Linked DNA regions of Actinacidiphila yeochonensis CN732. The protein of the gene in region 2 interacts with the protein of the main gene of each other region in a pairwise test. Links are inferred from orthologs where the notes say so. Each region holds a gene or a part of one and is shown on either strand. Other genes may lie near its edges. The genes, in order: BS72_RS05820 and ileS.

Region 1 (7,609 bases), 740 kb from region 2 along the record:
GAGCGCCACGGTCTCCAGCCCGGTGCGCTCGCGCAGCAGCCCGCACGTGCGGCGGACGGCGTCCGCGACCGCCGCGTGGAAGCGGGCGGCCACCACGGACGCGGCCACGCCGGCCCGGACGTCGGCGACCACGGCCGCGAGCACCGGCGCAGGGTCCAGCAGCAGCGGACCCTCGGTCCCCCCCGGCCGCGGCCCCTCGGTCCCTCCCGGCCGCGGCCGGGCACGCAGGGCAAAGGAGTACGGGCCCCCGGGGCCGACGCCGTCGGGCCCGGGGAAGGCGCAGGCAGCCGCCTCCAACTCGACGGCCGCCTGCGCCTCGTACCCGGCCTGCTGGCAGACCCCGGCCAGCGCCGAGACCGCGTCGAAGAGCCGGCCCATGCTGGACGTCGGCACGCAGTTCAGGCCCAGCTCCAGCTGGCGTTCCAGCAGGGCGAGTTCGCCGGGCGGGCAGGCGGCGCAGCAGGGCAGCGACGGGTGCCGGGGCAGGCCGGCCGCCCGCAGGTGGGCCACCGCCATCCGGTACGGGCGGCGCACCGCCGCGTCGCCGCCGGGCAGGGGCACGTACGCCAGATGGGCGGCGCGCTCGTACCCGTCGTAGTCCGCGACCAGGAACTCGCCGCCCCACACAGCCCCGTCGTCGCCGTACCCGGTGCCGTCGAAGGCGACGCCGAGGACGGGACGGGAGCCGTCCAGGCCGTTCTCGGCCATCACGGCGGCGACGTGGGCGTGGTGGTGCTGCACCTGCCGCAGCGGGCGCCCCGCCGCCGCACCGCGCGCCCAGCGCACCGAGCGGTAGCCGGGGTGCCGGTCGGCGGCCAGCAGCCGCGGCACGACCCGGGTGATGGACTCCAACTGCCGCTCCGCGCGCTCGAAGGCGGTGAGCGTGGCGAGGTCGTCCATGTCGCCGACGTGGGCCGAGAGCCACGCCTGGCGGCCCTCGCCCAGGCAGAAGGTGTTCTTGAGGTCGCCGCCGGTGGCCAGCGCCGGCTCGACGGGGAACGGCAGCGCGACGGGGAAGGGCGCGTAGCCGCGGGAGCGGCGCACCGGCAGCACCTCGCCGTCGCAGACGCGGACCACCGAGTCGTCGCAGGGCACGTGGATCGGGCGGTCGTGGCCGAGCCAGGCGTCGGCGAGGCCGGCCAGCCGCTCACGGGCCTCCGCGTCGCCGGTGGCGATCGGCTCGCCGCCCCGGTTGCCGCTGGTCATCACCAGCAGCCGTGGCCCGGGCGGGTCGCCGGGCAGGCCCAGCAGCAGGTGGTGCAGCGGGGTGTAGGGCAGCATGACGCCGAGGTCGGCGCTGCCGGGGGCCACGGCCTCGGCGATCGGTCCGGCGTCCCTGCCGTGTCGCCGCAGCAGCACGACGGGCCGCCGGGGGCCGGTGAGCAGCGCCCGTTCGGCCGTGCCGATCGCCGCGACCGCCGCGACGTCCGCGAGGCCGGCCGCCATGAGCGCGAACGGCTTGGCACCGCGGTCCTTGCGGCGGCGCAGCAGCGCCACCGCCCGGGGGTCGGCCGCGTCGCAGGCCAGGTGGTAGCCGCCGAGCCCCTTGACGGCCACGACGGCGCCGGCGGCCAGCAGCTCCCGCGCCCCGGCGACCGGGTCCGGCGGGCCGGACGAGGGTCCGCCGCCGGTGTCCAGCCACAGCCGGGGCCCGCAGTCGTGGCAGCACACCGGTTGGGCGTGGAAGCGCCGGTCGGCCGGGTCGGAGTACTCACGGGCGCAGGCGGCGCACATCGGGAAGCCGGCCATCGTGGTGCTGGCGCGGTCGTACGGCAGGCCGGTGACGATGGTGAAGCGCGGGCCGCAGTGGGTGCAGGTGATGAACGGGTGGCGGTGGCGGCGGTCGGCGGGGTCGCGCAGCTCGGCCAGGCACGCGTCGCAGGTCGCGGTGTCGGGGGAGACGAGGGTGCGGGCCCCGCCGCCGGCGACGGAGGGCGCGATGGCGAACCCGGCGCCGCCGAGCGGCGGGAGGTCCTCGTGGCGCACCCCCTGGACGACGGCCAGCGGCGGCGCCTGCCCGCCCACCCGGGCGCAGAACGCGGCGACGGCCTCGGGGGCGCCCTCCACCTCGGCGACGACGCCCGCGTCGGTGTTGGACACATGGCCGGTCAGGGCCAGCTCACGGGCCAGCCCGTAGACGTGGGGGCGGAAGCCGACCCCCTGGACCACCCCGGAGACCGTGACCCGGCGCCGTACCGGGCCCGGGCCGGCGACGGGGGAGTCGGTGGTCACCCGCGCCTCAGCGCGTCCCGGCGGGGGCGCGGGTGCCGTCCCGGCCGCTGCCGTGGCCGTCGTGGCCGTGCGGGTCGCCGGGCGCGGCGGTGGCGGGGTGCGGGCGGTCGTGGGAGCGGGCCTGGTCGTGGTCGTGGTCGTGGACGGGCGGGTGGTCGTGGGGGTGCGGGTGCGTCTGCGGGCCGTCGTGGACGGGGCCGGAAGCGGGGCCCGGTCCGGGTTCGCCGCCGGGCACCGGGCCGTTCCCGTTCCCGTTCCCGAGCCCGTGACCGTTCCCGTGCGCGTGACCGTGCCCTGTCGCGGCGAGGGCGGTGGCCATCACCGGGCGGTGGACCGGGCCGCCGGCACCCGCCGCCAGCGCCCGGTCGAGCAGCAGCCCGACGCCCTGGCCGCCGCGGGCCGAGGTCGAGACCACCTCGACCCCCGGATTGACCCGGTGGACGTTGGCGAGGAAGGCGTCCCGGTCGAACCCGACCGCCGCGGCGATGTCCTCCTTGGTGATGACCACCAGGTGGGCCAGGCCGAAGGCGGTCGGGTACTTCAGCGGCTTGTCCTCGCCCTCGGTGACGGACGCGAGGACCACCCGCAGCGTCTCGCCCAGGTCGTAGGAGGCGGGGCAGACGAGGTTGCCGACGTTCTCCACGAACAGCAGCCGGGTCCGTGGCGGCAGCCACCCGTCGAGGTGGCCGCGGAGCATGTCCGTCTCCAGGTGGCACAGCCCGTCGGTGAGCACCTGCCGCACCGGAGCGCCCGAGCGGGCCAGCCGGGTCGCGTCGTTCTCGGTGGCGAGGTCCGCGGTGAGCGCCGCCACCGGGACGCCGCGCCGCCCGGCGAGGGCGAGCTCCGCCTCCAGCAGCGCGGTCTTGCCGCTGCCGGGGCTGGACAGCAGGTTCACCAGCACGGTGCCGCGGGCGGCGAGTTCGGCCCGCAGCACGTCGGCGGCACGGTCGTTCCTGCCGAGCACCGCGGTGCGCAGGTCGTCGGTACGGCACATGGTCTCAACGCTCCTCGTGGGGAACTCCGGCCGGCTCGGGCGGCCGGCCGGCCTCGGGGGCCGGCGGGCCCGACCACGACACCGCGGCGATCTCCAGCTCCCGCCCGGACAGCAGTCCGGCCGCCGCCGCGCCGCACCGCGGGCAGCACAGCTGGGGCGGCAGGCCGGTCGGCCACTCACCGGCGCAGCCGCCGCAGCGGGCGCGGCCGGGCACCCGCTCGGTGACCAGCCGGGCCCCGGCCGCGAGGGTGCCCTCACAGGCGAGGTCGAAGCAGAAGTGGAGGGAGTCGGGCACCACGCCGGCGAGTTCGCCCACGCGCAGGGTCACGGTGTCGACGCCGGTCCGGCCCGCGGCGCGCGCGGCGTCCTCGACCTGGCCGACCACCGCGAGCGCGATGGACATCTCGTGCATGGACAACTCCCCGACGCCCCCGTACCGGACGGCCCGGGAGCACCCGGACCTCCCCAGTACAGGGCCGGCGGCCACGGGCCCGGACGCGACACGCCGCCGGGGCGCCGCACCGTCGCCCGTACGGCGGGGGCGCCTCGGCGAGCCCCCGCGCGCCTCACATGCCGCGGATTCTCAGGTACCGCCGGATGTCGGGGATGTTCACCGCGACCAGGGCGGCCAGCGCCGCGGCCGCGACGCCGCCGAGCACGATCTTCGTCATGGCTGCAACTCCTTGTCGGTGGGCCGCCGCCTCTGCGGGCGGCCGGTGGGGGGAAGGGCGGCTCCGGCCCCGATGGCACCGTCCGCGCCGGGGCGACGGGCGGCGGCCGCGTCCGCCAGCAGGCGCAGGACGGTGTCCACGGCCGGGTCCACGGCCGCGGCGACGGCGTCGCTCAGGCCGATCCCCTCGTCCAGGCAGGCCGGTTCGCATCCCACGACGGCGATCCGGCGCGGCCGCCGCCCGCCGGTGCCCGCGCTGAGCGTTGCCAGCAGGGCGAGGACGGCGTCGGGGGTCATGCGGTGCCCGTCGATGACGGCGCCGGCGCCCGCGGCGGAGACGCCGGACGAGGCGGGCGCTTCGGGTTCGGCGTCCTCGACGAGGTAGACGGTTCCGGGGGTGCCGCCGCGGGCGGTGGCGTCCAGCAGGACGACGGTGTCGTAGCCGTCGAGCAGCTGGTAGGCCAGGTGGACGCCGCGTACCCCGACGTCGGCGGTCTCCACCCCCGGCGGCAGGTCCTGGCGCATCAGGCGGTGCACGGCCGTCACGCCGAACCCGTCGTCGCCGAGGAAGATGTTGCCCAGGCCCGCCACGAGGGTGCGTCCGCCGGACGCGGGGGCGCCGGCCGGGTTGGAGGTGCTGGAAGCGGCGGTCACGTGTCCTCCTGGAGGGCCACCTCGTCGGGCTGGAAGTACCGGAACCTGCCCTGCGCCCGCTGGAGTTCGGCACCCGGGTCGCCGTCGACGACCACGGCGAGGTGGACACTGCCGTCGACGTCGTGCAGCACCGCCTCGACCAGCGCGGTGCGGCCGTGCAGGAACATGTCCTGCGCGTCGGTGCGCCGTCGGCCCGGCCGCAGCACCACCCGGTCTCCGGCGCCGACCAGCGTGCCGTCGACCAGCACCCGGTCGCGCTCCGGGTCCACGCTCGCGTCGGCCGCCGGGTCCCACCAGGGCGCCTGGGGCCGCATCAGCTCCTCGGCGGCCCGCTCGGCCGCCTCGTCGCCCGGCGTGGTCAGCACGGGGGGCTCGTCGAGGCCGCCGAAGCCGCCGAAGCCTCCACGGGAGCCGGCCCCCGCGAGGCCGTCCGGCGCCTCGCCGGTGACCGCGCGCAGGGAGCGGACCGCGCCGTGCAGCCGCTCCAGCACCTCCGGCGGCATCGAGTCGGCGAGGTCGACGACGGCTCCGGCGCGTGCGTCGGTGCCGCGCGCCTCCCGCTTCTCCTCCTCGGTGAGGGTGGCCGTGCGCAGCGTCAGGATCTCGTCGATCTCCAGCGCGTCGTACAGGGCGCCGGGGCTCTCCGGCGCGAGCCGGGGATGGTCCTCCAGGATGATCGGCGAGGACAGCACCACGTCGGCGCGGCCCTCCCGCCCGGCCAGCACCGGCCAGGTGTGCTCGCTGCGGCACCCGGCCGCGGCGCCGGCCGCCCAGAGCGGCGGGTCGGCCATCGACAGGAAGCCGCCGCTGTCCACCCCGAGCATCAGGTGCGCCGAGACGAGCGCGTACGGCAGCATCTGCTCGCGGGACGCGCCGGCGGACGGGTCGGCCGGGCAGGCGCCGGTGTTCTCCACCACGGCGGTCAGCCGCAGCAGGCGGCAGGGCCCGGGAACCTCGGCCGCGGTCAGCCGCAGCAGCGCGTCGATCCGCTCCCGGCGGCGGACCAGCCGGCCCGCCACGGCGCCGGAGCCGTCCCGGACCTCCTCGGTGTCGCTGCCCTCCGGCAGCCACACCGGCACCTCGACGCCGCGGCCGGTCAGGGCGCTGACGGCGGCGGTCACGTCGGCCTGCTCCTCGACGCCCTCGTCCCAGGGGACCAGGACCCGGTCGGGCAGGTCGAGGCGGTCGGCCGGCTCGAAGCCGCCGCCAGGGCACGGCTGTTCGACGGTGCGCCGCTGGACCCGCAGGAACCGCAGCCGGACGTGGAGCAGGGCGTCGCCGCGCGGCTCGACCAGGCACTCGGTGCGCTGGGCGCGCGACTCGCCGCCGACGCCGTCCCAGGACGGGGGCGCGAGTACGCCGAACTGCCAGCGCATCCGGTTCTTGGCGGCGGAGGCGCGGTAGGGGTAGAGGACGTAGCCCTCGTAGAGGACGGCGTCGGCGACCTTGGCGGCCGTCTCGAAGAGCCGGTCGGCGGTGCCGGGGGAGACCGCCGGGGCGTCCGGGCCGGGGGCGGTGCGCGGCGCCGCCGCGGACGGGCTGCCGTTCACCTGGCCGCCGCCTGCTCGGGCGCGAGCCCGTCGGAACGCCCGTCGGGAAGGCCCTCGGGACGCCCGTCGGGAAGCCCCGGCGGGACCTCCGCCCGGGCCCCTGCCGCGACCAGGGCGGCGGGGGTGTTGCCGGCCGTGTCCAGCAGCGCTTCGACGGTCTCCTGCCAGGAGGTCAGCGCGTTGCGGGAACGGTAGGCGAGCAGCGCCTCCATGGTGTGCCGGGGCAGCCGCAGCCAACCGCAGCCGGGGAAGTGCTGCTCCATCATCTCCCGCCAGGTCCGGGCCGGCATGCGGCACGGCGCCTCACGGTCCCAGGGCACGGGCTCGACCTGGAAGCCGCCGGGGCCGCGGAAGGCGGTGCCCGAGAAGAGCAGCGTCAGCGGGGCCTCGCCGTCGCCCAGCGAGGAGAAGTAGCGGGACGCCGCGATGTCCAGGTCGTACGTGCACGGCACCGGCAGGTCCACCTCGGAGGAGCCGGTGAACCCGGGCACCACCACGGAGGCGTGGGCGAACTGGATCGGCTGCATGCTGCGGCCCCAGCGGGAGCGGTCGCCGAACAGGTCGTGCAGCCGGCCGGCCTCCGCGTCGTCGTAGCCGCGCAGCGCGGGCTCGATGCGGATCTGGCAGCGCAGCGCCAGCGCGTGCACCCGCTCGCCGCCGGCCGCGCTGATCCGCAGCCGGAAGACCAGGGTGGGACCGGCCGCGTACGGGTCGGGGCGTACTCCGGCGCAGGTGAAGGCGAGATCGCTCATCGGGCGCCTCCCGGCGGGGCTTCGGCGGCCGGGTGGGGCGATCCGGCGGCTCGGGGCGCGGCGGTGGCCCGGGGGAGTCGGCGGCTCGGGGCGCGGCGGTGGCCCGGCGGGCCAGATCGGCGAAGAAGCCCTCGATCTCGGCGCGGGCCCGCTCGCCGCCGTCGAAGCCGCTCCAGTGCAGCCGCAGTCGGCCCACCAGCTCGTACGCGGCGTCGACGGGGACGAGGTGGCAGCCCGCGCCCTCCTCGGTGTGCCGCACGATCAGCGCCTCGGTGTCGGGCGTGAGGGCTTCCGCCAGGGCGGAGCCGGCGAAGAACGCCTCCCAGGCGCGGTCGTCGATCTCGTTCTCGGTGGCCCCCGCCGGGCTCGGGTAGAGCGCGACGGTCCGGCCCTGCGCGGAGTTGCGCAGGAAGAACGCGACGCCCACGGGCACCCCCAGGGCGTCCCACGTTCCCGGCGCGGGCTGCCAGCCGGGGTCGGCCAGGTAGCGGTCGGGTACCGGGCGGAAGCGCCCCTCGACGGCGCCCTCGCCGGCGAAGAGCAGCGCGCAGGCGGTGCAGGCGCAGGCCAGCAGCCGCTGCCGGACGTCCACGAGGTGGCGGTGGCGGTCGTCCAGCGCGACCGCGCACAGCTCGCAGCGCTCCACGGCGGGCGGCCGGGGCCGAGGAAGCGGCGCAGCCCGCCCGCCGGCCGCGCCGCGCCGGCGGCCTGCCCGGCGCGGCCGGCGGGCGGGGCGGACACCGGCGCGGTCACCGGG
Region 2 (11,853 bases):
GCCATGCGGGCCGAGGTGGCCGCCGTGGTGCCCGAGGCGTACGCGGAGACCCGGCAGGGCACCCCGGCGGTCGACGTGGCTGCCGGAGTGCGGGCGCAACTCGCGCGCTGCGGCGTCCGGGTGGCCGAGGCGCCGACGGTGTGCACGCTGGAGTCGCACGACCACTTCTCGTACCGCCGTGAGCAGACCACCGGCCGGCTGGCCGGCTACGTGTGGCTGGACCCCCGGCCGGACGCGGAGCCCGACGGCGGGCCGGGAGCCGGCGCCGCCGGCCCCGCGGACGAGGGAGGCGACGCGTGACCGGGCCCTCCCACGCCCCGTCCGGCGCCGCGCCGGACCCGGAGCGGGCCGCCGAGCTGGCGGCCAACCTGGCCAGGGTCGAGGAGCGGATCGCCGCCGCCTGCGCGGCGGCGGGCCGCCCCCGCGAGGAGGTCACCCTGGTCGTGGTGACCAAGACCTACCCGGCCGAGGACGTCCGCGCGCTGGCCGCCCTGGGCGTGCGGCAGGTCGCCGAGAACCGCGACCAGGAGGCCGCGGCCAAGGCAGAGGCGTGCGCCGATCTCCCGCTCAGCTGGCACTTCGTGGGCCAGTTGCAGACGAACAAGGCCCGCCACGTGGTCCGTTACGCCGACCACGTGCACTCCGTCGACCGGGACCGGCTGGTCACCGCGCTGTCCGCGGCGGCGACCGCGGCCGGCCGCACGCTGGGCTGCCTCGTCCAAGTCGCCTTCGACGCCGAAGCCGCGGGCCGTGGAGAGCGCGGCGGCGTCGCCCCCGAAAGGGTCGGCGCGCTGGCCGACGCCATCGCGGCCGCCGACGGGCTGCGCATGGACGGCCTGATGACCGTAGCCCCTCTGACCGGGCGGTATGCCGGTCAACCGCGAATGGCATTCGATCGGTTGACGGAAATCTCATCCCGCCTGCGCGAGACACATCCTGCTGCGACCATGGTATCGGCAGGGATGAGCCAGGACCTTGAGGACGCCGTGGCCGCCGGAGCGACACATGTACGCGTCGGAACGGCGGTACTCGGAGTCCGTCCGCGGCTCCGGTAACGTCACCAACAAGTCGGACCACAGCATAAATATGGTGTGGCGGCCGCCAGGAGCGGCGGCCGTGGACCGCAACCCCGCTGAGAGGACGCAGAGCATGGCCGGCGCGATGCGCAAAATGGCGGTCTACCTCGGCCTCGTGGAGGACGACGGATACGACGGCCCGGGGTTCGACCCCGACGACGAGTTCGAGCCCGAGCTGGCCTCGCCGCCCCCTGGCCGGACCGTTCCGGAGCCCGAGCGGGTGGAGCCCCGCCGGCCGCTCGCCCAGCACGTCCCGCCCGGGCGGCTCCAGCCGCCCCAGGACGAGCCGCCCCGGCTCGTCCATGCCCCGGCCCCCCGCGAACCGCGGATCGCGCCAGTGGCATCCATCACACCCGAACGCCAGATTCCGGAGAAGAACGCAGCGGTGATCATGCCCAAGGTCGTGTCAGAACGGGAGCCGTACCGCATCACCACGTTGCACCCTCGGACCTACAACGAGGCCCGTACCATCGGGGAACACTTCCGCGAGGGCACGCCGGTGATCATGAATCTGACGGAGATGGACGACACCGACGCAAAGCGCCTGGTGGACTTCGCCGCCGGACTGGTGTTCGGCCTGCACGGAAGCATCGAGCGGGTGACACAGAAGGTCTTTCTGCTCTCGCCTGCTAACGTCGATGTCACGGCGGAGGACAAGGCCCGGATTGCCGAGGGCGGGTTCTTCAACCAGAGCTAGCCTTATGGCTGGTTCGACGCTGGACCAAGCTTAACAAGTCATACGAAACAGACCGTAAAAGATCGCAATAGACCGAAAACGGACACAGTTGCCGTCGCCGGCACTGGGCAGCCGCACGACAGTTGGACCCGGCCGACAGGCTGCGGGCGGACAGGGGAGAGGGAAGCGCGATGGGTATCGCACTCCAGGTGCTGTACATCGTGCTGTACGTGTTCCTGTTCGTGCTGATTTTCCGATTGGTGATGGACTACGTCTTCCAGTTCGCCCGTTCGTGGCACCCTGGCAAGGCGATGGTGGTCCTCCTGGAGGGCACCTACACTGTCACCGATCCGCCACTTAAGCTTCTGCGGCGTTTCATCCCGCCGCTACGTCTCGGGGGCGTGGCGCTCGACCTGTCCTTCTTCGTATTGATGATCATCGTGTACATCCTGATCTCCGTCGTCGGGGGTTTGATGTGAACGGTGCGGGCTCCCGATATGTCGACGATCACGTTGAGGTGAAGAGATGCCGCTGACTCCCGAGGACGTTCGGAACAAGCAGTTCACGACCGTCCGCCTCCGAGAGGGCTACGACGAGGACGAGGTCGACGCCTTCCTCGACGAGGTGGAGGCGGAACTGACCCGTCTGCACCGCGAGAACGAGGATCTGCGGGCCAAGTTGGCCGCTGCGACCCGTGCCGCGGCACAGAGCCAGCAGCAGCAGAACATGCGCAAGCCCGAGCAGCAGGACCGTCCGGTACCCGCCGCCATATCGGGTCCCCAGCCGGTGCAGCAGCAGATGCCGCAGCAGCAGGTGGGCCCGCCCCAGCTGCCTGGCGGTGCTCCGCAGCTGCCGGCTGGTCCGAGCGCTCAGGGGCAGCACGGCCCCGGCCCGGGCGGCCCCGGCGGCCCGATGGGTCAGCACCCGATGCAGCAGGGCGGCCCCGGCCCCATGGGTATGGGCGGGCAGCACCCGATGCAGCAGGGCGGCCCCGGCCCCATGGGTATGGGCGGGCAGCACCCGATGCAGCAGCAGATGCAGCCGCAGCAGCAACAGCAGCCCCACCACCCCATGCAGCAGCAGGGTCCCGGCGGCGACAGTGCCGCGCGCGTCCTGTCGCTGGCTCAGCAGACCGCCGACCAGGCGATCGCCGAGGCCCGTTCCGAGGCCAACAAGATCGTCGGTGAGGCCCGCAGCCGCGCCGAGGGTCTGGAGCGGGACGCCCGCGCCAAGGCGGACGCGCTGGAGCGGGACGCCCAGGAGAAGCACCGCGTCGCGATGGGCTCCCTGGAGTCCGCCCGCGCGACGCTGGAGCGCAAGGTCGAGGACCTGCGCGGCTTCGAGCGGGAGTACCGCACCCGGCTGCAGGCGTACCTGCGGTCGCAGCTGGACCAGCTGGAGAACCAGGCGAGCGACTCACTCGCCCCGACTCGGGCCTCCGCGTCCACGCCGTCCCTGCCCTCCGGCCCCTCCATGGGCGCCGGGACGATGGGGAGCGGTGCCATGGGCGGCATGGCCGGTATCGGCTCCGGCGCCGGTGCGATGGGCCACGGCTCCTCCGGACCGTCCTACGCGGGCAGCCCGGCCGGCCAGGGTGGTTCGATGGGCAGCGGCCACACGCCCGGCCCGACGTTCGGCGGCCAGCAGCAGATGTCCCCCGCGATGACCCAGCCGATGGCTCCGGTCCGTCCGCAGGGCGGCCCCCAGCCGCTCCAGCAGGCGCCGACGCCGATGCGCGGCTTCCTCATCGACGAGGACGACAACTAGGAACCAGCCCTGGGCAACCAGGCAGGACGCGGAAGCGGCCCCATCCGGCGCCGTCCACCCGCCCGCACGACTGAGGCCGGCCCCCGGAGTTCCGGGGGCCGGCCTCGTTGTGCCGCCTGACGCCCGCGGGCTGACCGGAGGTTCACCCCGGGGCGCGGGAGGCGGGGCCCGAGGTCCGTGGAGCGCCGAGCCCGCCCGCGCGCTGCTCCCGGACCGGCGCGGCGGCGAGAAGCGCGGGGCGGGTGGCCGCCGAAGCCGGCGGCCACCCGCCCCGGGTGCGTCAGGTCAGACGGTCCTGCGCAGGTGGAAGGTCAGGCCGAGCACCTCGTCGGTGAAGGCCGGGCCGAAGCCGTCCTCCGGGCCGCCCTCCGCGAGGTCGACCGCCAGCACCTCCTCCGCGATCAGCGCGGCATGCACGATGACCGCCTCGGACAGCTCCGGGTCGGTGGCGCTCCACCGCACGGCGATCCGGTCGCTGACGTCGAACCCGGAGTTCTTGCGGGCCTCCTGGACCAGCCGGACCACGTCCCGGGCCGCACCGGCCCGGCGCAGCTCCGGGGTGATCTCCAGGTCGAGGGCCACGGTCGCGCCCGCGTCGGAGGCCACCGACCAGCCCTCGCGGGGGGTCTCGGTGACGATGACCTCCTCCGGCGCCAGCTCGACCGGCTCCCCGTCCACGGTGACGGACGTGGTGCCCTTCTCCCGCAGCTCCGCCGAGAGCACGGCGGCGTCCGCCGCGGCCACCGCCTTGGCGACCGCCTGCACGCCCTTGCCGAACCGCTTGCCCAGCGCCCGGAAGTTGGCCTTCGCGGTGGTGTCCACCAGCGAACCGCCCACCTCCGTGAGCGAGGCCAGCTCGGCGACGTTCAACTCCTCGGCGACCTGGGCCCGCAGCTCGGGCGACAGCTCCTCGAAGCCCGCGGCGGCGACCAGCGCCCGCGACAGCGGCTGCCGGGTCTTCACCCCGGACTCGGCGCGGGTGGCCCGGCCCAGCTCCACCAGCCGCCGCACCAGCCGCATCCGCTCCGACAGCGCCGGGTCGATCCACGCCTCGTCGGCCACCGGCCACCGCGCCAGGTGCACCGAGTCCGGGGCGTCCGGCGCCACCGGCACCACCAGGTCCTGCCACACCCGCTCGGTGATGAACGGCACCAGCGGCGCCATCAGCCGGGTGAAGGTCTCCAGCACGTCGTGCAGGGTGCGCAGCGCCGCCGCGTCGCCCTGCCAGAAGCGCCGGCGGGAGCGCCGCACGTACCAGTTGGACAGGTCGTCCACGAAGGACGACAGCAGCTTGCCGGCGCGCTGGGTGTCGTAGGACTCCAGCGCCGCGGTGGTGTCGCGCACCAGCGTGTTCAGTTCGCCGAGCAGCCAGCGGTCCAGCAGCGGCCGGTCGGCGGGCGCCGGGTCGGCGGCCGAGGGGGCCCAGTCGGAGGTGCGCGCGTAGAGGGCCTGGAAGGCGACGGTGTTCCAGTAGGTGAGCAGCGTCTTGCGCACCACCTCCTGGATGGTGCCGTGGCCCACCCGGCGGGCCGCCCACGGGGAGCCGCCGGCGGCCATGAACCACCGCACCGCGTCCGCCCCGTGCTGGTCCATCAGCGGGATCGGCTCAAGGATGTTGCCCAGGTGCTTGGACATCTTCCGGCCGTCCTCGGCGAGGATGTGGCCGAGGCAGACGACGTTCTCGTACGCGGACCGGTCGAAGACGAGCGTGCCGACCGCCATCAGCGTGTAGAACCAGCCGCGGGTCTGGTCGATGGCCTCGGAGATGAACTGAGCCGGGTAGCTCCGCTCGAAGACCTCCTTGTTGCGGTACGGGTAGCCCCACTGCGCGAACGGCATCGAGCCGGAGTCGTACCATCCGTCGATCACCTCGGGGACGCGCGTCTTCGTGCCGCCGCACTCGCGGCAGGGGAACACCACGTCGTCCACGTACGGGCGGTGCGGGTCCAGGCCCGACTGGTCCTCACCCGTCAGCTCCGACAGCTCCGCGAGGGAGCCGACGCAGGTCAGGTGGCCCTCCTCGCAGGTCCAGATGGGCAGCGGGGTGCCCCAGTAGCGCTTCCGGGACAGGGCCCAGTCGACGTTGTTGTTCAGCCAGTCGCCGTAGCGGCCGTGCTTGACGCTCGCGGGGTGCCAGGTGGTGCGCTCGTTCTCCCGCAGCAGCTCGTCCTTGACGGCGGTGGTGCGGATGTACCAGGACGGCTGGGCGTAGTACATCAGCGCGGTGTGGCAGCGCCAGCAGTGCGGGTAGCTGTGCTCGTACGGGAGGTGCCGGAACAGCAGCCCGGCCGCGTCCAGTTCGGCCACCAGCGCCTCGTCGGCCTTCTTGAAGAAGACGCCGCCGACCAGCGGCAGGTCCTCCTCGAAGGTGCCGTCCGGGCGGACCGGGTTGACCACCGGCAGGCCGTAGCCGCGGCAGGTCAGCAGGTCGTCCTCGCCGAAGGCGGGGGACTGGTGGACCAGCCCGGTGCCGTCCTCGGTGGTGACGTACCCGGCGTTGACGACGTAGTGGGCGTCGGGGATCTCGACCAGGTCGAAGGGCCGCTTGTAGGTCCAGCGCTCCATCTCACGGCCGGTGAAGGTCTGGCCGGTGGCGTGCCAGCCGCCGCCCTCCTCGCCGTCCGTCCCGTCCTCGCCGCCACCGTTCGCGGCACCACCGTTCGCGGCGCCGAGGGCCTTGGCCAGCAGCGGCTCGGCCACCACCAGCTTCTCCCGGCCGTCGGTGGCCACCACGTAGGTGACGTCCGGGTGGGCGGCGACCGCCGTGTTGGACACCAGCGTCCACGGCGTGGTCGTCCACACCAGCAGCGACGCCTCGCCGGCCAGCGGCCCGGAGGTGAGCGGGAAGCGGACGTAGACCGACGGGTCCACGATCGTCTCGTAGCCCTGGGCCAGCTCGTGGTCGGACAGGCCGGTCTGGTCGCGCGGGCACCAGGGGGCGACGCGGTAGTCCTGCACCAGCAGGCCCTTGTCGAAGATCTGCTTGAGCGACCACCACACCGACTCGACGTACTCCGGGTCCATCGTCCGGTAGGCGTTGTCGAGGTCCACCCAGTAGCCCATACGGGTGGTCAGCTCGGTGAACGCGTCGGTGTGCCGGGTGACGGAGGCGCGGCAGCGGGCGTTGAACTCGGCGATGCCGTACCGCTCGATGTCCTGCTTGCCGGTGAAGCCCAGCTCCTTCTCCACGGCCAGCTCCACGGGCAGGCCGTGGCAGTCCCAGCCGGCCTTGCGGGTCACGTGGTGGCCCTGCATGGTCTTGAAGCGCGGGAAGACGTCCTTGAAGACGCGGGCCTCGATGTGGTGGGCGCCGGGCATGCCGTTGGCGGTGGGCGGGCCCTCGTAGAAGACCCACTCGGGGCGCCCCTCGGACTGCCGCACCGAGCGGCCGAACGTGTCGCGCTCCCGCCACAGGTCCAGCACCTCGTGGTCGAGGGTGGGCAGGTCCACCTGCGCGGGTACGGACCGGTACCGCGGCGGGGCGGGCTGGTCGGGCTGGGCTGGCTGGCTCATCAGGGTCTTCCTCCGGCGGACGTTCGGCGCTTTCGCGTACTTCCGTCGGAGGGACGAGAGCGAGCGCTCCCGCGGTACCACCCTCCTTGGCGGTGGACGGCCCGCTGACCGCGCGGGCCCACCGCCCCCTCGTTAGGGCTGCGAGGCCGGTTCTACTGGCCCGACGGGTCCTCCCCGCGGGTGTTCTTCCGACGGCTCCGGGGTGATCTTCACACCGCGCACGCCCCCGGGCTTCCACCGTCCCCGGATCGCTCATGGCTGCGTGCGGCGCTACTCGTCCCATCCACGCCTTTCGCTGCGCCCAGTGTACGGGGCGGGGCGGGTGGCGGCGGCCGGGTTTTCCGCCGCCGGGCGCCGCCGGGCGCCGCCGGGCTGACCCGTATGGCGGCGTCACCGGCACCCGGGGGCATGGCGCGCGGCCCCGTCCGGAATACCTCACGCCGGGCTGGGCACAACCGATGCAGGCCGGTCGCCCGCCGAGGGGGGCACGGGCCGGCCGTGGCAGCACCCCCGGTTGCCGCGGATCGGTGTCCGTTTTACCGTTTCCGGCACGATCCGCGTACGGGATCGCCGAGGTGAAGGGGTCGCGGCCATGGTCGTGAGGAGAGCCGCCGCCGACGAGGCCACGGCGGAGCGGACGCCTGCCGCCGCGACGACGGGGAGTCCGGCGGGCACGGGGAAGACGGTGGGCGCCGGGGGCACGGGGGAGAGGACGGCGAAGACGACGAAGGCGATGAAGGCGACGAAGGCGGCGAGGAAGAAGACGGCCGTGAAGACGGTTGCGAAGACGGCCGCCGTGAAGAAGACGGCCGCCGGGAAGGCCGCGCCCGCCGGGCGCGCGGAGGGCGCGGAGGGCTCGGAGGCCGGGACGGACACGGAGCAGGGCACGGCCGGGACACCGGCCGCAGGGGCGGTGGCCGCAGCGGCCGTCGCGGAGAAGCCGGCCGGGAAGCGCGCGGCTGCGAGGAAGACGGGAGCCCGCACAGTGGGAGCTGAGAAGACCGCGGCCGGCACGGCCGCTCCGGAGCCGGCGTCGGCCGTGCCCGCGGCGAGGAACGGCGTGGAGCCGGAGACGCTCGCGGTGCTGTCGGGGGAGGACCCCTGGACGGCCGAGGAGGTCGAGGAGGCCCGCACCATCCTGCTGACGGACGTCGAGCGGCTGCGGGTGGAGATCGCCTCCTCCGAGGCGGCCGTCGCGGGCCTGCTGCGGGACTCCGGGGACGGCGCGGGGGACGAGGCGGACACCGGCAGCAAGAACATCACCCGGGAGTCGGAGCTCGCGCTCGCGGCGAACACCCGGGAGACCCTGGAGCAGGCCGACCACGCGCTGCGCCGGCTGGACGAGGGCACGTACGGGTTGTGCGAGGTGTGCGGGAAGCCGATCGGGAAGGCGCGGATGCAGGCGTTCCCCCGGGCGACGCTGTGCATCGACGACAAGCAGAAGCAGGAGCGCAGGTAGCGGCCCGGGTTCCGCCGGCCGGGGTGCGCGTTCCCGGGGCGGCAGCCGTCCGCCCTCCCGGGCGCGGCGCCGCGTCGGGGCCGCTCGGTGCCGCTCGGGGGCCGGGGTCCTCGCGCCCCCGGGCGGCGGTCGCGCGGTCGGCCGCCGGCCGGGGAGTGGGGCATCTCGCCTGACTCTCCCGGGGCGGCGTGCCGTACCCTCGTCGGAAGGCCAGGAACCAGCGCTGAGGGACTCACGTGACGGAAGCGGAGCGCACCATCACCACACCGGAGCCGGCGGAGGACGCGAGCGCGTCCACCGAGGGGCGCCCCGACGAGCACGCCGCCGGTACGGAGGCGGAGCCCGCCGCGCCCCGGAGCCGCCGCATCCCCGTGCTCATAGGCTTCGCCGCCCTCGCCTACGTGCTGGACGTGCTGTCCAAGCTGTGGGTCGTGCACAGCCTCGAAGGACACCAGCCGATCGACATCCTCGGCCACTACCTGCGCCTGGACGCGACCCGGAACCCCGGTGCTGCCTTCGGTATGGGCGCCGGTATGACCGTCGTCTTCACCCTGATCGCCGTCGGCGTCGTCGCCGTCATCGCCCGGCTGTCCCGGCGGCTCTACAGCCTGCCCTGGGCCATCGCGCTGGGCCTGCTGCTGGGCGGGGCCGTGGGAAACCTCACGGACCGGGTCCTCCGGTCGCCCGGGAGCTTCCAGGGCCGCGTGGTCGACTTCGTCCACCCCGAGCACTTCGCCATCTTCAACCTCGCGGACTCCGCGATCACCTGCGGCGGCGTGCTGATCGTCCTGCTCACCTTCCTCGGCATCGACCCGGACGGCAGCCGCCACCGCGACTGACCTCCCGGAAGGTGCGCGGTCCGGCGGGCGCGCGGCGTCCGGCATACTCGGACGGGTGAGTACGCTTCCCGAGGTCCGCTCCCTGCCCGTTCCCGATGGGCTCGAAGGTGAGCGCGTCGACGCCGCCATCGCCCGCATGTTCGGTTTCTCGCGGACCAAAGCCGCGGAACTGGCCGCCGCCGGGAAGGTCTCCATCGACGGGGCGGCCGCCGGAAAGTCCGAGCGGGTGCGCGGCGGCGCCTGGCTCGAAGTGGAGATGCCCGCCCCCGCCGCCCCGGTGCGGGTCGTGGCGGAGCCGGTCGAGGGCATGGTGATCGTCCACGACGACGCCGACGTGGTCGTCGTCGTCAAGCCCGTCGGTGTCGCCGCCCACCCCAGCCCCGGCTGGACCGGCACCACCGTGATCGGCGGCCTGGCCGCCGCCGGCTACCGGGTGTCCACCTCCGGCGCCGCCGAGCGCCAGGGCATCGTCCACCGGCTGGACGTCGGCACCTCCGGGCTGATGGTGGTGGCCAAGTCGGAGCGCGCCTACACCTCGCTCAAGCAGCAGTTCCGCGAGCGCACCGTCGAGAAGCGGTACCACGCCCTGGTCCAGGGCCACCCGGACCCGCTCAGCGGCACCATCGACGCGCCCATCGGCCGCCACCCCCAGCACGACTACAAGTGGGCGGTCACCGCCGAGGGCAAGCCCTCCGTCACCCACTACGACCTGGAGGAGGCGTTCCGCTCGGCCAGCCTGCTCGACATCAAGCTGGAGACCGGCCGCACCCACCAGATCCGGGTGCACATGTCCGCGCACCGCCACCCCTGCGTCGGCGACCTCACCTACGGCGCCGACCCGACGCTCGCCCGCCGCCTCGGCCTGACCCGGCAGTGGCTGCACGCCGTCCGCCTCGGCTTCCAGCACCCGGGAGACGGCGAGTGGGTCGAGTTCACCAGCGAGTACCCGGACGATCTCCAGCACGCCCTGGACGCCGTCCGCGAGGAGAGCCGGTGACCGCCGCCGTCCCGCCCTCCTCGACGGTGCGCGTGGTCGACCCCGCCGACGAGGCCGGCATGGCGCAGGTGCACGCCATCCGCCACCGCGTCTTCGTCGTCGAGCAGCGGGTCCCCGCGGAGCTGGAGTTCGACGAGAAGGACGTCCGGGCCGTGCACGTCCTGGCCGAGGGCGCGGGCACCGGGCGGCTGCTGACCGGCGCCGACGCCGCGGCCAAGAACGGCGGCGACCCCGAGCTGGCCGTCCTCGGCCGGCTGGCCGTGCTGCCGGAGGGCCGGCGGAACGGTACCGGCAGCCGGCTGGTGCGCGCCCTGGAGGACGAGGCACGCCGACGGGGCCTGCGCGGCGTCCACCTGGAGGCCCAGACCCACGCGATCCCCTTCTACGAGCGGCTCGGCTACACCGCGCACGGCCCGGAGTTCCTGGACGTCGGTATCCCGCACCAGGCGATGACCCACCGGTTCTGACCGGTTCCGACCGTCTCCGACTCGGCCCTGGTCCCTTCCGGCCCGGTTCCGATCGGGGCTGGTCCGGGCCGGCTGGGCTGGGCTGTGGTGATCGGTACTGATCGGGTGCGGAGCTGCTTCCTGCCCGCCTCCGGCCCGCCCGCCCTGCTGCCGGCCCGCCTCCGCCCCCCGTGCCGTGTTCCCGTCCGCGCGGGGCCCTCCGGCCGCCCGTTCGGACCGGCGGGGGCCGGGGCACCGCCCGCCGTGGCGATCCCCGGGACGGCCGGGATGGTCTGACACCCTGGCGCTTGTGGATCAGCTCGCCTTGTTCTTCGCGCTGCTGCTGGCCGCCATCGTCATGGTGCCGGTGGGCGACCGGATCGGGCTGCCCGCGCCGGTGCTCATGACGATCTTCGGTGCCGTCCTCGCGCTCATCCCGCAGGTGCCGGACATCCAGATCGACCCGGACCTGATCCTTCCGCTGCTCCTGCCGCCGCTGCTGTACGCCGCCGTCCAGCGCACCTCCTGGCGGCAGTTCGCCGCCAACTGGCGGCCGATCTTCCTGCTCGCGGTGGCCCTGGTCTTCGTCACCACCATCGCGGTGGCCTTCGTCGCCCACACGGTCGTACCCGCCGTCACGCTGGCCGCGGCGTTCTCGCTCGGCGCCCTCGTCGCGCCGCCGGACCCGGTCGCCGCCACCGCCGTGGCGGGCAGCCTCGGCCTCCCCCGGCGGATGATCTCCATCCTGGAGGGCGAGGGGCTCTTCAACGACGTCACCGCCATCGTCATCTACCACGTGGCGATCGCCGCCGCCGTCTCCGGGCACTTCTCGGTGCCGCACGCGCTGCTGGAGTTCGTGCTCTCCGCCGTCGTCGCGGTGGCCATCGGACTGCTCCTCGGCTGGGGCGCCAACAAGCTGATGGGCGTGGTCGGCGACGCCACCCTCCAGGTCGGCCTGTCGCTGCTGGTGCCGTTCGCCTCGTACGTCATCGCCGAGGAACTGCACGGCTCCGGCGTGCTCGCGGTGCTCACCTCGGCGCTGTTCCTGGCCGAGCACGCCTTCGAGGCCGACGACGTCAC

The links.
Region 1: the proteins of ileS (region 2) and BS72_RS05820 interact in binary tests that used the Escherichia coli proteins (3 or more experiments, as listed by UniProt). The link is inferred for Actinacidiphila yeochonensis CN732 from one-to-one orthologs.

Annotation. Positions count from the first base shown.
Region 1 is NZ_JQNR01000003.1:1,016,014-1,023,622, reverse strand. Bases 2,723-5,721 are described here. They hold BS72_RS05820 (hydrogenase maturation protease), read right to left. Parts: upstream 4,551-5,721; coding sequence 3,894-4,550; downstream 2,723-3,893. Other genes in these bases: BS72_RS05815 (hypothetical protein), read right to left, coding at 4,547-5,721; BS72_RS39760 (DUF6893 family small protein), read right to left, coding at 3,793-3,897; BS72_RS05825 (hydrogenase maturation nickel metallochaperone HypA/HybF), read right to left, coding at 3,231-3,638; hypB (hydrogenase nickel incorporation protein HypB), read right to left, coding at 2,723-3,226. In the rest of the region: carbamoyltransferase HypF, read right to left, coding at 1-2,232; more of hypB, read right to left, coding at 2,240-2,722; more of BS72_RS05815, read right to left, coding at 5,722-6,100; BS72_RS05810 (DUF6084 family protein), read right to left, coding at 6,097-6,852; BS72_RS05800 (hypothetical protein), read right to left, coding at 7,602-7,609.
Region 2 is NZ_JQNR01000003.1:273,683-285,535, reverse strand. The notes cover bases 3,605-7,421. They hold ileS (isoleucine--tRNA ligase), read right to left. Parts: upstream 7,033-7,421; coding sequence 3,805-7,032; downstream 3,605-3,804. Also shown: peptidoglycan editing factor PgeF, read left to right, coding at 1-300; BS72_RS02860 (YggS family pyridoxal phosphate-dependent enzyme), read left to right, coding at 297-1,055; BS72_RS02855 (cell division protein SepF), read left to right, coding at 1,150-1,773; BS72_RS02850 (YggT family protein), read left to right, coding at 1,944-2,231; BS72_RS02845 (DivIVA domain-containing protein), read left to right, coding at 2,278-3,519; BS72_RS02835 (TraR/DksA family transcriptional regulator), read left to right, coding at 7,625-8,491; lspA (signal peptidase II), read left to right, coding at 8,728-9,330; BS72_RS02825 (RluA family pseudouridine synthase), read left to right, coding at 9,386-10,327; BS72_RS02820 (GNAT family N-acetyltransferase), read left to right, coding at 10,324-10,794; BS72_RS02815 (Na+/H+ antiporter), read left to right, coding at 11,084-11,853. UniProt on the Escherichia coli protein: Catalyzes the attachment of isoleucine to tRNA(Ile). As IleRS can inadvertently accommodate and process structurally similar amino acids such as valine, to avoid such errors it has two additional distinct tRNA(Ile)-dependent editing activities.